DNA from 2 places in the Paraburkholderia sp. RL18-085-BIA-A genome. Region 2 is predicted to be linked to the other one. Evidence: predicted binding sites of a transcription regulator. Region 2 holds the regulator's gene; the other holds the start of a gene.

Region 1 (7,864 bases), on a different contig from region 2:
GTGGGCGGCAGTTCGAGCCAATCAAATAATTCGGGAGCCGTACCGAACGCGCGGTCAAGCGAATCGAGCAGATGCTCACCACATCGCCGCTGCAGGCCGGCGCGCGGCAGACGCCTAATGTCAGCAATGGTCTCGCAGCCAAGTCCGGAGAACCAGTCTCCGAACGGACGAACCTCGGGAACCGCCATCATCGGCAAAGCGGCCAGCCGTTGCTCAAGCGATGCCAGCTTGAGCACGCGCCGGTTTCCGAACTTTGCGAGCAGCCAGCCACCCTGACCGGTGGGTGCAGCGCTGATGCGTGCTGTAAGTCCGAGCGTCCCGAGGACCGCTTTCGCTTCCCGGCACAAGGCAAGCAGCCCGCCGAAAAGACGCAGACTCGCGCCGACCTCGACCACGACCGTCGCTTCTTCGAGTAGCGACACCTCGGGCGAAAAGCGCATCAGCGCCACGCCCACCTCCCGCTGTGCCGCCGCTTCCTTGGCGGCATCGCGTTCATGCATCTCCGTTTCCGGCGACAGTGTCAGGACTCCGCCGCGCTTCATCCCGAGGCGCACGCCAGCTGCGCGAGCCGTGCTGTCTGTGATGACCACTTTGTCTTTCTCCAGTACAGCACTTCCGTGCGCGGGCTCAGATGACCACTTCGGTCGGAACACCTCGAGCGGCAACTTCGGCAAGTGGACGGCGAGAAAGACGCGCATGTCGGGAAAGCAATACAGGTGTGGGTTGAAGGGGAATCGACAGAGGCTCTGCGCGCGCTGGCCCTCGTCGTTTCACGATGTCGACGGTCAGACCGTCGGCTGATGGTCTTAAAGCAAGCCGCAACAGGGCGGGCGATGAATCCTGTGCCGCTGCCAGAGGCCGGACCATCACGAAGAGTGTTTCGGATGACTGCGCCGCTAAATGCAGGCGCCGCAGCGATGAGGCCTGCGCGTATTGCGCCCAGAAGATGAGCGCACCGCAACTGCCTGCCCGCAGAATCTGCTCAGCCGACCAAAGCGCATCTGCGGTCTTCTGCGCTTTCACCCGCAAGACCTGGTCAATGGGAAGTCCGATGTAGCTGAGTCCAAGTCCGTCCGGGGTGTGCGGCGGCTGCACAAACGCCACAGGGCGATTGCCCGAGCCACTGAGCGCCGGGCGCAACAATCGCAATTCACCCACCCCGGCTTGCTGGACCATCAGGTCGATGAGCGCACCGACCGGCCAGCCCCCGCCGGGAAGCTCGGCCGACAGCGCGGGATAGCCGGTCTCAACGACCCGCCCACGGCCACGCGCGAGCTGGGACGCACGCCACAGGGACGGATGTATCTCTTCGGCCGTGACGGTAGCGCTGGACATGTGGCATCTAAAAACCTGTATATTTATACAGTATCCTACACGCAAATTCGTAGGCGTGAACTGTCACTTTTATTTGGGGGAACGGGCTGCGCGGCAAACATCGCTCAGCCTCAGGTCCTGCTTCCGTTGTTCAGAGGAGGTTCCATCATGCGAGCAGATGAATGGGTTCGGGAGGCCGAACGCGAATCGAAACTTGTCGACGCCCTGTACAAAGCGCGTAATCTGATTTCGATGCACAACGGCATGACCGTGCGGTGTGACGGGGAGGAGTGGCCGCTCGATTTCGCTCAAGAGTTGATGACGATTGACGCTGCGTTGAAGACGGCCGGAGTCGACACCCAACGCCTCAAGCAGTAGCTGCTTGCCGAGTCGCGCGAACTCGGCAATCATCGAGAAGAATGGTTAGGAGGACCTTCGAGGTCGACAGATGCAAACTGAGAAATATCGCGGGTACACGCTGTGGGGCGATGCCATCCTGCAGCAGGAAAACATCCTGCAACCGGAACGGTTCGCGGGAAGCGGCACAATCACGCGTGACACGAAAGTAGTCGTGTCTGGAGTCCTCGCGACCTTCGGAACGGAGGAGGAAGCGGAACTTGCTGGCATTGCGTAGTGTCGCGCGTGGGTGGATAGCCACAAATAGCGAGGTGCGAGGTGTTTCGCCGCAGGGCGAATCTTGTTTGCATGGCGCTATTGCTTGAGCCCGACGACAAAGTCGTAATAAACCGTCCACCCCGCCGCTCGACCGTCAAATTTCTGCATCAGGCTGCGACCCGATTCTGACTTGATGAAGGCGTCAAGACTCATCGCATTTTTCGCGAGGCGAGCAACTGTCGTTGGAGTCTCAAACCGAATGAGCATTCCATACCTGCGGCACAAGCCAGATGTCCGCAATTGCGGGCGTCTCACTGGTCGACTTTATCAAGGCCAACCCCGATGTCGCCGAGCTTGTGAAGGCTCATCGCTGCACGCGTCGCCGCAAGGGGGCGCAGATGGACCTTTTCGCGGCCTAAGCCGTATTGCAACTCATCGCCCCAGCACACGCCGGGGCGATTTTTTTTGGAGCGCCCGCGCCCGTCGCGCAATCTCACTGCGCTGCGGCCATCGCCTGAATGAGCGCCGGATGTACGCGCGACAGGTCCAGTACGTCCACGGCCTCGACCGGCGACGCCGCCAGACTCTGGCAAACCACAACGACGCTCACATTCTGTCGTGCTGCCGCGTCCTCCGTGGTTGCGCGGACGGCCTGCTCCATGGCCGGTCCCATCTGCCTGTAGAGCATCTCTTCAAGCGCGTCGGCCGAGTACGGTCCCCTGGCATGAATCACGCGGCTTTGCTCATAGAAGGTTGCGTTGTGTTGTCTGAACGCTTCGACGAAGGGTGTAATGTCGACACCTTGCGACCTGCAGTAGTTTGCCCGCGCCCGAACGTTGGCGAGGTAGTAGCCAAGAAACTGTCCGGCAGCCTCATCGGCCTTCTGCGCGCCAGTCTCAGCGGCCAGCGTCGCCCGGCTCCGGCTTATTGCGGCATCACGCATGGCCTCGCCAAGCGGCTTCTCCGGATGCTCCCTGGCCGCCTCGTCCTGCATTGCCTGCATTGAAGCGGTCGCCCTTGCTTTGCCCTGGGCGGTCATTTCCCCGTCGGCATTATGCTGCCTGTAGGTCTTGACCACCCCGAAAGCGACGATGAAACAGATGAGCCCTACCGCCCATTGCTTCGAGGACGCTTTCTTCGATGTGGCGGTTGTATTGTTCGATGCCATATTGGTCCCCCGCGATTGGCGCTTCGTATGCTGCTGGAAGTGGTTGTGCCGCTAACCGCCTCCGCGCTTCTTATGTCCCAACGTGTCGCATTCTCGCTGTCCCGCCCTGCTCTATACCGCTGCATGGACCACATTCGAGAGGAAAAAACATGCACGCACACACGATGTTCGAAAGCCCGCTTTGCGCGGGTACTGGCTGGGGCGCATTGAGCGAGGCTGTTGACGGGCAGGGCAACCTGCTTGCCGTTTTCCGTGGCCAGCACGGACTCCTGGAGCATTGGGGTGAAACACAGCGCGGCTCGCTGTCGTTCGGCACCGCCAGCGCGGCGTCCCACTACGCGCTCTATCCCAATGACCGTCGGCACACGTTGCAGGCGCCGAACGTGTTTCCCGTATACCTCGACCTGCGCAACCCGTTCCTCGACTCTCCGGACGACCCGTTCATGGACCTGTCACATTACGAGAAGGTCTTCGGGTTCGAGGAGACGCGGCGCCTTGCCCTGAAGTTCAAGGAGCACATCTGCAACACGAACGCCTGGGAAGACGTGTCGACGGACTTCGGGACCCTGGAGACGCTCATCGGGCGCCGGCCGGACCTGTTGACGGAACTGTGCTTCGAGCTGTACGCGCTGCTCGACGACGCTGATGAGGTCGCGCGCCTGCGCGCGAACGGCTTCGATGGCGCCATTCACGCCGGCAGCGGCGAGATGGCCATGGAGACAGAGTACCGGGTGTTCTCGACTGACCAGGTGCGCTCCATCTGGGACCCGTGTTTCGATGGCTGCTGAGGCCACGCAATTGCACTACACGCCACGGAAATAACTCTTCCGTGGCGTTTTCTTTGCGAGATGACCCGAATAGCGAAGGACTCTACCCGTGACCTGTAGCAGCCTGCAAAGCCCGGCCAACAGCAATGCCCTCCTCCCGGTTGGCGACGAAAGCAGGGCCCGCATACGCCATGACCCATACACCGCCGTCACCCTCGAAGATGCGGGTCATCATGAATACCGGCTCGTCTTCCAGCGGGAAGCCCTTGGGTCCGGTAACAGTCTCTTCGCCCTGCCAGACCGCACGACCCTCCCACTCGACCTTCCCCGGCCCGACCAGAGCCCAGAACCCTGTCCCCGTGCGGCGCATCGATTCCGCGTATTCGCCAAGCGGTGCGGCTCGTTTGCCGTCCAGCGGCCAAAAATGAATGCCTACCCAGGGGCCTCGGGGGCCCTTCGTCCACGACCATGTCTGCTTGTCGGCGTTATAAAGCCCGCCGCCCCAGCCCTCTGGTAGCGTAGCTTCCATCTTTGAATGCGGATTGAGCCACCGCACCTCACGCGATTCCGGCGCGCTGACGGGCACCACAGCAGGTGTCATCGCCACCCGGGCGGTATCCTGCCTGGAAGGCGAAGGCAGGAGCGCGGTACAGACCACTACGGCCACAGACAAGGCGGATTGCACGAAGAACCAGACGCCAAAAGTCAGCACGTAGTTTGAGACGAGACGGCCCCTGACACGCACGACGTAGCCAGCCTTTGCGTCCCAGTTTGTGTATCCGGTGTCTCTTAGCCTGATGAAGCTCAATACGAACGTCAGGAACGTCGCGAAAGGCAGCCCGAATCCATAGCCCGGGCCCCACATTGCCAGGTTCCGGTGGAAATACTGTTGTGATGTCAACTTCTCGCCGTCCCTCGTCAGGACTTGTGTGCCCATAACCGCCCGGCACAGCGTATTACCGAAGACCGCGTATATAAGCGCATCCAGCAGCAGCGCCGCAGGCGTCAGCGCGAGTATTCCCAGCAGGATGATGAACGGATGCTCCGCAAGCGAACCTGCCAGGCCGGCGGGCTTGATAACGAACCAGGCCGCGGCCCCGCAGCCATATGTGCAGAGCGTCAGGTCGAGACTTCGAACCCAGTAACGGGTCCACGGTCCGGCCGGGCGTGACGAATTGTGCTGGTCGTTGACTGCCGAGGTGTCGGCGTACACGCTATTCATGAGCGCGCTCCCCCTTCATTTTATTGGGGGCAATCGTAAATCGAACCGGCTGCTGGCGCGTGAACTATGGGCCTGGAAGCGTTGGCCATCCCGCATACATAGCAATACAGAAAGCTAATCCCAACAACAGGAGCTTTCTGTGGGCCGTTTCAAAGAAGTCGTAGTTGCCGTTGTCGTCGTCTCCCTCATTTTCGGTGTGCGTTCGCCGTCAATCGTCGGGCGCGCCGCGCTGCCCGTGCCTGCGGTCGTTCCGCCTAACTACCGAAAGTGACGGTAGAGCCGTTTTTTCACGGCCGTGCACCGCCCGCAATCGCGGGGCGGTGCGAACGACTGTCGGAAAGGGTGGGGTTGAGAAGCGACAGCGCCGATAACGATACTGGCGCGAGTCGCACTTGCTATCGCCATCGCATTGACCAACGATATATGCGAAAAAGATAAAGAATCTGAATCACTGCGAGAAACGCCATGGACTTCCTTAACGCAAGGTAGACTTGCAAGGTATCGCGTTGACTGCGTCATGCATCGCGGGCGAGAACCCGTTGGCCCATGACGGCGAACGCCGATGCGGCTCCAGCCAAAAGAACTATAAGTCTTCGAATCCGGGGACGCCTATGCACGTCGATATAGCGGGGCGGGTAGCCGTGCCGTCGCCGGAGGGACTGTCAATCCAGCGACATCTTATGAAGAGCGTGATGGAAACCCCGTCACCGTCAAAATTGAGACGGACGAATGACTGCAATCGGTACGTATAAGCCAAACCAACTCATTCAGGATGCGGCGAAGCATGGCGAGCTTGTCGTGTTCGTGGGCGCAGGTGCATCCAAACTCTGTGGAAGTCCTGATTGGCGTGGCTTTGCCAACAAGGTGGTCGACGCGCTGGAGAAGGCGGGAAAGCTTAGCTTCCTTGAAGCTGAGCAGCTACGAGGATTGGGGGAATCGCGGCGCACCTTGTCAATTGCCCTGACTCTTGCGAAAGAGCACGGGGTTGACATCGACTTCGATGGAATCCTTCATCCATCAAAGCCCGCTGCGATTGGCACTGAACTATATGAACTCCTTTCAAGTTTGCAGCCTGTTTTCGTAACCACCAACTATGATAAGTGGCTCGACGAAGCAGGCCCCGAAGAACTGGCCACAGAGCCGCCAGCGGAAAGCGAGTCAAAGCCAGTTAAAGGGCCGACCAAAAGGCGCAAGTATTACCTTCGAGAGCATTTGACTTCCGACCGATTGACGGAGCGAGGCGCGGTAATCCATCTTCACGGCACCTACACTGTTCCGGATTCGATGGTGGTGTCCCTGAAGGACTACATCGCACATTACGCAGACGGGAGAGTTCAAGCATTTCTCTCCGAGATGTTCCGGAATTACACAGTGTTGTTCGTTGGGTATGGCCTCGCTGAACTGGAAGTACTGGACCACATCGTTCGGTCGAACGAATCGCTGACGAAGGGTGCAGCTGAAGAGCGCCACTTCCTGCTTTATGCGCATCGCTCGACTGAATCCGTTCAGACCCAGTTCATGAAGCACTTCTTCCGAGACCAGTGCGGGGTACAGGTCATTCCGTACTGCATCGACTCGAAGGGGTACCAAGAGCTGGTAGAAGTCTTCAAGGCTTGGAACCCCGAACTCGACGTCCGCGACCCAACCATATTGGATTTTCAGACCCGTCTGGACAGATACGTGGCGGCGCCGACTCAAGATAATCGCGGGTCTGCAATGCGTCTTGTGCAAAAGCACCTCGAACTTGTCGCCTATTTCATCAACTCCTTGAAGGATGTGGTCTGGTTCACCGACCTCGATACTGCTGGCTACTTCGACATCGAGCACAGCCCTGGAGTAAAGGTCATTGAGACAGAACGAGGCCCTACGTACCAAGCAGATGGCTGGCCGGCATTGCGCTACCTGGAGCTCATTGCTGCGTTTGTCTCCGGCGCCCAAGCCGTACGTGTAGCGGACATCGTGCGCAGCATCTCGTCCGATGCACAAAGGCGAGGTGTGGATAACTGGAGAACTTGGTGGTCGTTGGCAACTATCCTGTCTCGGTTGCCACTTGAGGTGATTGCGGAAGCTGACATCGCGATGACACGGTATTGGTTAGGCGGACAGTTTGAAGCCAACATGGTGGGGCAGGAACTCGGTCAAAAGCTCCTGCCGCGTCTGCTCGATAGTTCTGAGCCTAACCATTGGGAGCACGCGTTATCGCTGGTTGATGCGTTGTCGATGCTGCGACGTCCGGAGGGAAAGATATGACAGACAGGACTGGAGTTCTCGACAGCTTTCACTTGGGCGAAACGCTCAAGGGGTCCGCACGCAAACTTGGGGAGCGCTGCGGTGCTGCGGCCGTTGCAATGCTTTCGCAGCGCCTCGCTGAAAGCATTGGTCAGCCCGACGAAGACCGGTATTCGTATATATGGCGGTCAGCGATTGAAGAGCATCCGCAGGATGCTCACAGGGATGACTTCCGGACGGTGCTCGTTGACGCAGTTCGCGACGCAACGCTGGGTGCTTTGAATACGAACTCGACAGAGGCACTCGACGCAGTAAGGGGGCTTCTTGAGTCCCCGTACCCGACCCTAGTTCGTGTGGGAATCTACGCGTGCGGAGAGAACTACGGCCATGCCGGGTCACTCTTCTGGACCCATGCCAAGCCGGACTGGTTTCTCAATCTTACCTATTGGCACGAACTCTTCTGGCTCATCAAGAAAGCCTTCACCAAGTTTTCAGCCTCCGAAAGGTCTCAGTACCTGACCATGGTAGATGAGGTCAAAGGTGACAGGA
Region 2 (7,864 bases):
GACTGTGGCCGCAGGAATTGCAGATCTCGCTCGACGGTCCCGTCGAGGAAGCCGATCCGGACGAAGTGCGCACGGTGCGTCTGATCGCCGACGATCCGGCCACGGTGTTCCGGGTTGAATGGCAGCGCGCCGATGGGAAGATCGGGCGTCAGGATGGCGGGCCGTTCGCGACGGTCGCGTTTATCTCCGACGTGGATATTCCGTGGACGGACGACGAGGACTGAAGCGGGTTGGTTGAGTGCGGGCGCGAGGTGTGGAGTGCCGGGCGCCTCGCGTGACGCAACTGCAACCGCGGCAGTAACTAAAAGAAGTTGCAGTGGGTTCGCTGCATGCCCGCTAGCCGTCTGCGGTTCCTCAAAGGCATTGACTTATTTCATCATCCGGCGGCGAAACAGAATCGCCGACACGATAAACCCGCCCACCGCATAAGCCGCCAGCACGGCCAGATGCAACACCGCGTGGTCGATGGGCCGCGCCAGCATCGCCGGGCGGATCAGATCGACCGAGTGAGCGAGCGGCAGCAAGCCGGTCACAAACCGTGCGGCGGCGGGCAGTTGCGATGCGGGAAAGAACACACCGGAGAGCAACAGCATCGGCGTCAAGACCAGCGTCTGGTAAAACATAAAAAAATCATACGAGGGCGCGAGCGCCGTCACCACCATCGCGATACTCGCGAACGCAAGCCCGGTCAGGATGATGACCGGCAACGCCAGCAGCATCGACGGGAAATTCGCATAGCCCAACACGCCGGCCACCAGCATGATCGCTGCGCCCGACAGCATCGACTTGCTGCCCGCCCACATCACCTCGCCGAGCACGATGTCGCCGAGCGTGAGCGGCGTGTGCATGATCGCTTCCCACGTGCGCTGTACGTGCATGCGCGAAAAGCCCGAATACGTCGACTCGAAACTCGCCGACATCATGACACTCGACGCCACCGTGCCCGCCGCCAGAAACGCGATGTACGACACGCCGTCGACATGCCCGACCATCAGCCCGAGTCCGAAGCCGAGGCCGAACAGATAGATCATCGGATCGGCGAGATTGCCGAACATCGACGCGAGCGCGAGCTTCTTCCACACCAGATAGTTGCGGCGCCATACCGCGATCCAGTTCACCGCGTTGGCCGGGAAGGCGCCGAAGGGCTCCTGCTTCGACGGCGTGTCGCCCGGGGCTTCGTAAGTGCGTGCGTCCATTGCGTGTCTCGTGCGGGGGCGTTGCTGTGGCGTGGCGGTTTCGTTGCGGTGGCGTTATAGCTAGCGAGAGGGTGCTCGCATCAATGCGCGCCTTCAATCCTGCATCTCGCGACCGGTGAGCCGCAGGAACACGTCTTCCAGATTCGCCGGCCGATGCAGATAGCGCAGATCGGCGCGTTGCTTGAGCCGCGCGTGCACCGGCTGCGCGTCGTTCACGTAGCAGAACAGCGTCTCGCCGCTGATTTCCGTGCGCTCGACCAGCGGCGCCAGTTCATCGCGCAACGCAAGCGGATCGGGTCCGAAGATCTCGATCACATCGCAGCCGATCTCGGAGGCGATCAGCGCGCTCGGCGCGCCTTCGGCGATCTTGCGTCCTTCCTCGATCACGCACAGCCGGTGACAAAGCCGTTCGGCTTCTTCCATGAAGTGCGTGGTCAGCAGGATGGTCTTGCCGCGCGTGAGCAACGACCGCAGCCGCTCCCAGATCAGATGCCGCGCCTGCGGATCGAGCCCGGTGGTCGGCTCGTCCATGATCAACACGTCGGGATCGTTGATGAGCGCGCGCGCCAGCGTGAGACGCCGCTTCATGCCGCCCGACAACTCGCTCACGCGGGAATCCGCCTTGCTCTCGAGGCGCGCGAATTCGAGCAGCGACGGCACCGCCGCGCGACATTGCGCGGCGCTCATGCCGAAGTAGCGGCCGAACACCAGCAGATTCTCGCGCACCGTGAAATCGGGATCGAGATTGTCGAACTGCGGCACCACGCCGACCCGAGCCCGTGCCACGCGCGCGCGGCCGGGGATCGGTTCGCCGCACAGCCGGATCGCGCCGGCGTCGGGCGCCGCGATGCCGAGCAGCATGCGCAGCGTGGTGGTTTTGCCCGCGCCGTTTGGGCCGAGCAGGCCGAAACATTCCCCGGCGTTCACATGAAACGACAGTCCGTCAACGACCGTCTTTTCGCCGTAGTTCTTTTTGACCTCGTGGAATTCAATGGCGGCTTCAGGCATAACTATCGATCGAGGCTCCGGAAAACGGCGTTGATGGCCGGGAAGGCCGCCTATTCTAGGCTATCGCCGGCTAACGTCGAGTGGCGGCGAGTCGTTTCAGCGAGCCTCTTTTGCACTGCGCCATTGGCCCGCAAAAGCATCGCGATGGACGACCAATGTAGCGCGCACCGGGTTAGGGCGCGCCAGTTGCACACTTAGCGTTTTCCATCCCTTGCCAGTTGAATTGCGGCGCACCATGATTGATTCAGACCGCGCTTTCCGCGCGAAGGGAGAAAACCATGGCGAGCTACCAAAAAATCCTGCTGTGCTACGACGGCTCGCGCGAAGGCCGTAAAGCCCTGCGTTGCGGCGCCGACCTCGCGTTGGATCTGAAGGCGGAAACGCATCTGCTGTCCGTGGTCGACATGCGCTCCAGCATTGCGCAAAGCGCGGGCCTGCTGACCGATGTGGCGTGCGGCAGTTTTGAAAAGACCGCGCGCGATATTCTGCAGGAAGGGGTGAACTGGCTCACCGAGCGGGGCGTGAATGCGCAAGGGCATTTCGCGTTCGGCCATCCGATCGACGAGATCGCCAACCTCGCCAATGAATTGCATGTCGACCTCGTGGTGGTCGGGCATCGCTGCCGCACCGGCTTGTCGAGGTGGTGGATGGGCGCGGGCAATACGCCTTTGCTCGACCGGGTGTCGTGCAGCATTCTGGTGGCCTGTTCTTCCGCGCAGGAGCAGCAGCAAGCCGCGGCTTGAGGCGGCTTACCGCTTGATGCCCGCTGTGCGCAAACGGGCAGTGCGTCGGTCGAGTGGCTGGCCGTCAGGGCCAGCCGATCACTCGTTCAGATTAATTGCGGCCAGCTTCCACGTGAACAGACCTTCGCGCCTGAAAATCGCCGAGTAATGCGCGGCGTCCTCGCCGCCACGCCGGTAGGTGACGACGAACTCGTTGAGGCTGCGATAACCCGCCGAGGTTTGCCGTTGCGCGGGAGCAGCGTTGCCATTGGCGCTGTTGTTGGCATCACCGGCGGCAGGCGACGCGGGTGTTTCCGCGGCCGTAGGCGGGGCATTGTTCGCGGCAGCCCCTTCGGGTGGGCGCTCGCCCGGGTCGCCGTGCGGCGGCATACCGTTCAGCAAGGCCGCGACGCCGTCCGGTGTCGCATAAGCGTCGACTAGCGGACCGATCAGCGTCACGCCGATCATTGCGCCGATGGTGGCGAGTTTGCTGTTGTTATCCGCGTCCAGCCGACGTGTCAGCAAGCCGGCGATCTGCAGCTTCAGGCTGTCGCGCAACGCGGGGAAATCCACATACTGATTGACGGTTTCAACGTCGCGCGCATCGGCCGCGCGTTTGAGATTGTTCAGTGCGATATACGGTGATGCGTAAGCAAACCCGAACACGGCGATCACCACAATCACGATCAGCGTGATGATCAGCGGCCGGGTGGCGCTGCCTTTGTTGCGTGTCGGAACTGTCATCGAGCGGGACTCCCCATCAGGTTTGATCTAACGTGGACCTCGGTCACGCAGAAACCATCCCATTCTAGGCAAATTCCGCTGGCTAGTCTGGAAAGGGCGAAACAGCGAACGATTACGTGCGATGCATCAGGCAACTGCTGGCGGGCTCAACACTTAGTCAAGACTCGAACACCGCGCCGTGGACATTGGCTTCGTCGGCAATGCATCGGTCGATCATGCGGCACACCGCGTCGACCGTGCCGACCATGATCAGCCGCGACGGCCCGTGATAGACCCGCACCGGCGCGCGACGCGCCGGCTCGGCCGTGTTCAACCCCGAGTTCAATGACACGCGAGCAAATGCGGGCAACGCAGAAGGCAGGCTCGCTGCCTCGGCGGGTGTGTCGAACAGCGACGCGGTATTCGCCGCGGCCGCTTCGATCAATGAGCAAGGCACCAGATTGCGCAAATGGCGCAGACGACCGAACTGGCGAAAAGGCAGCAGGCGGGCAAGGCGTTCCATGAGTCTCTCCAGGCGATGCAGCGTTGATGCAGTGTGAGTGTGGCCAATAGTTACAAGCGAGGCACAAGCGAGGCACAAGCGAGGCACAAGCGAGGCACAAGCGAGGCACAAGCGAGGCACAAGCGAGGCACAAGCGAGGCACAAGCGACGTATCTGCGACGTATCTGCGACGCCAAGGCGCCGCGCTTGCGGCTTAAAACTCGCCGGGACGAATCAGCCCCACGGCGATGCCTTCCAGCGCGAATTCCGCACTGCCGGTCTCAACGAAGATGTTCTCGTAATCCGGGTTCTCGGCGATCAGCTCGATGCCGTTGGACCGGCGCTTCAGGCGCTTGACCGTGACGTCGTCGCCGAGGCGGGCAATGATGATCTGGCCGTCTTTCGCTTCGCTCCTCTTTTGCACCGCGAGCAGATCGCCGTCGAAGATGCCCGCGTCGCGCATGGACAGCCCGCGCACCTTCAGCAGGTAGTCAGGCTTGCTCGAGAACAGCGCCGGGTCGCACGCGTAGTGCTGCGAGATATGTTCCTGCGCGAGGATCGGGCTGCCGGCTGCCACCCGGCCGATCAGCGGCAGTGACAGTTGCATGATGCTGGCATGCGGCAACGTGAACTGGTACGGAGCCTCGTCCGGGCCCGCCAGCAGGCGGATGCCGCGCGACGCGCCGGCCGCGAGTTCGATTACGCCCTTGCGAGCGAGCGCGCGCAGGTGTTCTTCTGCCGAGTTGGCCGAGCTGAAGCCCAATTCGGCGGCAATCTCCGCGCGGGTGGGCGGAAAACCAGTGCGTTCGATCGCCCGGCGGATCAGATCGAATACCTGCTGCTGTCGTGCGGTGAGTTTTGTCATGGCCACTGTATGAATGAACAGGTGACTGTATTTTTATACAGTATTCGGCGCAATTCAAGCTTTACTTTAAGTTCGCTGGCTGGGGTGGCGTTCCAGCGCCGCTCTGCGACGTCGAAACAGCCGTTTTCGTGCCGCAACGCCTTATCCAGCTGCCATTACCACTTTTGCGTATTAAAAAATGAAGAAACATTATTTTTAATGATGAAAGCGCTTCGATAGACTGGCCTCCGAGTTGGCGCTCATGTGCACGTGACCGCGACGCAAAACGACACCAGACGCTGTTTCAGCGGACCACAACGCGGAGAAGATCGAACATGAACCATCGACACACGGGGCTGGCGGGCAGGACCAGGCAACTCATCGCGGCGCTCGCGTTCGGCGCGGCCGGCGTGCTCGGCACAATCACCCAGGCGCACGCCGCCGACACTACGCTGCTGAACGTTTCCTACGATCCGACGCGCGAGTTGTATCAGGACGTCAACCAGGCGTTCGGCAAGGAATGGAAGGCCAAAACCGGCGAATCGATCACTTTCAAGCAGTCGCACGGCGGCTCAGGCGCGCAGGCGCGCTCGGTGCTGGACGGTTTGCAGGCTGACGTCGTGACGCTGGCGCTCGCCTACGACATCGACGCGCTCGCCAGCAAGGGCCTCGTCGACAAAGGCTGGCAAAAGCGCCTGCCGGACAACGCGGCGCCGTACACGTCGACCATCGTGTTCCTCGTGCGCAAGGGCAACCCGAAGCACATCAAGGACTGGGACGATCTGATCAAGCCGGGCGTGTCGATCGTCACGCCGAATCCGAAGACCTCGGGCGGCGCGCGCTGGAACTATCTGGCGGCGTGGGCGTATGCCGAACATCAGCCGGGCGGCAATGCGCAGAAGGCGAAGGAGTTCGTCGGCAAGCTGTACAGGAACGCGGGCGTGCTGGATTCGGGCGCGCGTGGCGCGACCACCAGCTTCGTGCAGCGCGGTATCGGCGACGTGTTGATCGCTTGGGAAAACGAGGCGTTCCTGTCGCTGAAGGAGTTTGGTCCGGAGAAGTTTGAAATCGTCGTGCCGTCGGTGAGCATTCTGGCCGAACCGCCGGTCGCGGTGGTCGACAAGGTCGTCGACAAGCACGGCACGCGCAAGCTCGCCGAAGCGTATCTGAACTTTCTGTACAGCGAAGAGGGCCAGGAGATCGCCGCGAAGAACTTCTACCGGCCGCGTTCGAACAAGGTGCCGGCCGACCTGACCGCGAAGTTTCCGAAGCTGAAGCTGTACACGGTGGACGATTCGTTCGGCGGCTGGGCGAACGCGCAGAAGACGCACTTTGCCGACGGCGGCGTGTTCGATTCGATCTACCAGCCACAGTAAGTCTGCCGATGCCTGCCTTGTTGTCCGGCATCGGCATCGGCATCGACGGCACGGCGCGGCAACGCGCCACTTTCGAGCGCGCCCCTGGGCGCGCTTTCGGCCAACCGGAATCCGGCGGCCGAAGATCGGTATCACAACGCAAGCATCAACCTGAAGAGTATCCAGCATGACGACGTTGACCTTCCGAAAACCGAGCGCGCTGCCCGGTTTTGGCCTGACACTCGGCATCACGGTGGCTTATCTGAGCCTCGTGGTGCTGATCCCGCTGGCGGCGACCTTTCTCAAGACCGCGACCCTCGACTGGGATCAGTTCGTGCGCGCCGTGACGTCGCCACGGGTGCTCGCGTCGTATCGCCTGACGTTCTTTTCCGCGCTCGGCGGCGCGCTGATCAACGCGGTGTTCGGCTTTCTGGTCGCGTGGGTGCTGGTGCGCTACACGTTTCCGTTCAAGCGCATCGTCGACGCCGTGGTCGATCTGCCGTTCGCGCTGCCCACGTCGGTGGCGGGCATTTCGCTCGCGGCGGTGTACTCGGGCAATGGCTGGATCGGGCAGTTTCTCGAACCGCTCGGCATCAAGATCGCGTTCACCCCAGCCGGCGTGCTGGTCGCGCTGACCTTCATCGGCTTGCCGTTCGTCGTGCGCACGGTGCAGCCGGTGCTCGAGGAGTTCGAGCGCGAGCAGGAAGAGGCGGCCGCGTGCCTCGGCGCATCGCGCTGGCTGACGTTTCGCCGCGTCGTGTTGCCGGCGGTGTTCCCGGCGCTGCTGACCGGCTTCGCGCTCGCGTTCGCGCGCGCGCTCGGCGAATACGGCTCGGTGATCTTCATTGCCGGTAACGTGCCGATGAAGTCGGAGATCACGTCGCTGCTGATCATCACCAAGCTGGAGCAATACGACTATGCGGGTGCGACCGCGCTGGCGGTGGTGATGCTGGTGGTGTCGTTTCTGATGCTGCTGTTCATCAATAGCTTGCAGTGGTATTTGCAGCGCCGCACGAGCCGCGGCGGCGCGGGGCCGGCGCCGGTTGCCGCAACGAGTGTCGTCGCGATCGGCGGAGGTGTGCAATGAGCCGCCAATCCGTGAACGACGCGAATCGCGCGGACCATGCGAATCGCGCGCATCACGCGAACAACAGCGCGGCCGTGGCGCTTGCGCCGCGTGCGCCACTGAACGTCGCGCGCCGGCCCGACCCGGTGACCGAACGGCCCGTGGTGCGCTGGCTGCTGACCGGCATCGCGCTGCTGTTTCTCGCGCTGTTTCTGGTCGTGCCGCTGGTCGCCGTGTTCTATCAGGCGTTGAACAAGGGCCTCGCTTTCTATTTCGAAGCGCTCGCCGATCCCGATGCGCTGGCCGCGATCAAGCTGACCGTGATCACCGCCGCGATCGCCGTGCCGCTGAATCTCGTGTTCGGCCTGGTGGCGTCGTGGTGTATCGCCAAGTTCGAATTCCGCGGCAAGGCGCTGCTGACCACGCTGATCGACCTGCCGTTTTCGGT

The links. The regulator LexA, encoded in region 2, represses DNA repair genes until DNA is damaged. The targets are predictions, from matches to a motif close to ACTGTATNNNNATACAGT.
Region 1: imuA (translesion DNA synthesis-associated protein ImuA) is a predicted target of LexA. The motif match lies at 1,350-1,367, and genes of this name have one in related genera.

Annotation. Positions count from the first base shown of each region.
Region 1 covers NZ_JARESU010000015.1:11,215-19,078, reverse strand. Annotated here, with positions in the region: gene P0D89_RS13180 (Y-family DNA polymerase) at 1-698, opposite strand, end outside; gene imuA (translesion DNA synthesis-associated protein ImuA) at 628-1,335, opposite strand; gene P0D89_RS13170 (hypothetical protein) at 1,483-1,692, shown strand; gene P0D89_RS13165 (hypothetical protein) at 1,763-1,948, shown strand; gene P0D89_RS13160 (hypothetical protein) at 2,220-2,348, shown strand; gene P0D89_RS13155 (hypothetical protein) at 2,423-3,097, opposite strand; gene P0D89_RS13150 (hypothetical protein) at 3,247-3,885, shown strand; gene P0D89_RS13145 (RDD family protein) at 3,968-5,086, opposite strand; gene P0D89_RS13140 (SIR2 family protein) at 5,816-7,336, shown strand; gene P0D89_RS13135 (hypothetical protein) at 7,333-7,864, shown strand, end outside.
Region 2 covers NZ_JARESU010000023.1:27,381-35,244, forward strand. Annotated here, with positions in the region: gene P0D89_RS17780 (hypothetical protein) at 1-224, shown strand, start outside; gene P0D89_RS17785 (ABC transporter permease) at 369-1,196, opposite strand; gene nodI (nodulation factor ABC transporter ATP-binding protein NodI) at 1,290-2,204, opposite strand; gene P0D89_RS17795 (universal stress protein) at 2,483-2,947, shown strand; gene P0D89_RS17800 (DUF2939 domain-containing protein) at 3,026-3,670, opposite strand; gene P0D89_RS17805 (hypothetical protein) at 3,828-4,172, opposite strand; gene lexA (transcriptional repressor LexA) at 4,366-5,016, opposite strand; gene P0D89_RS17815 (sulfate ABC transporter substrate-binding protein) at 5,331-6,371, shown strand; gene cysT (sulfate ABC transporter permease subunit CysT) at 6,538-7,437, shown strand; gene cysW (sulfate ABC transporter permease subunit CysW) at 7,434-7,864, shown strand, end outside.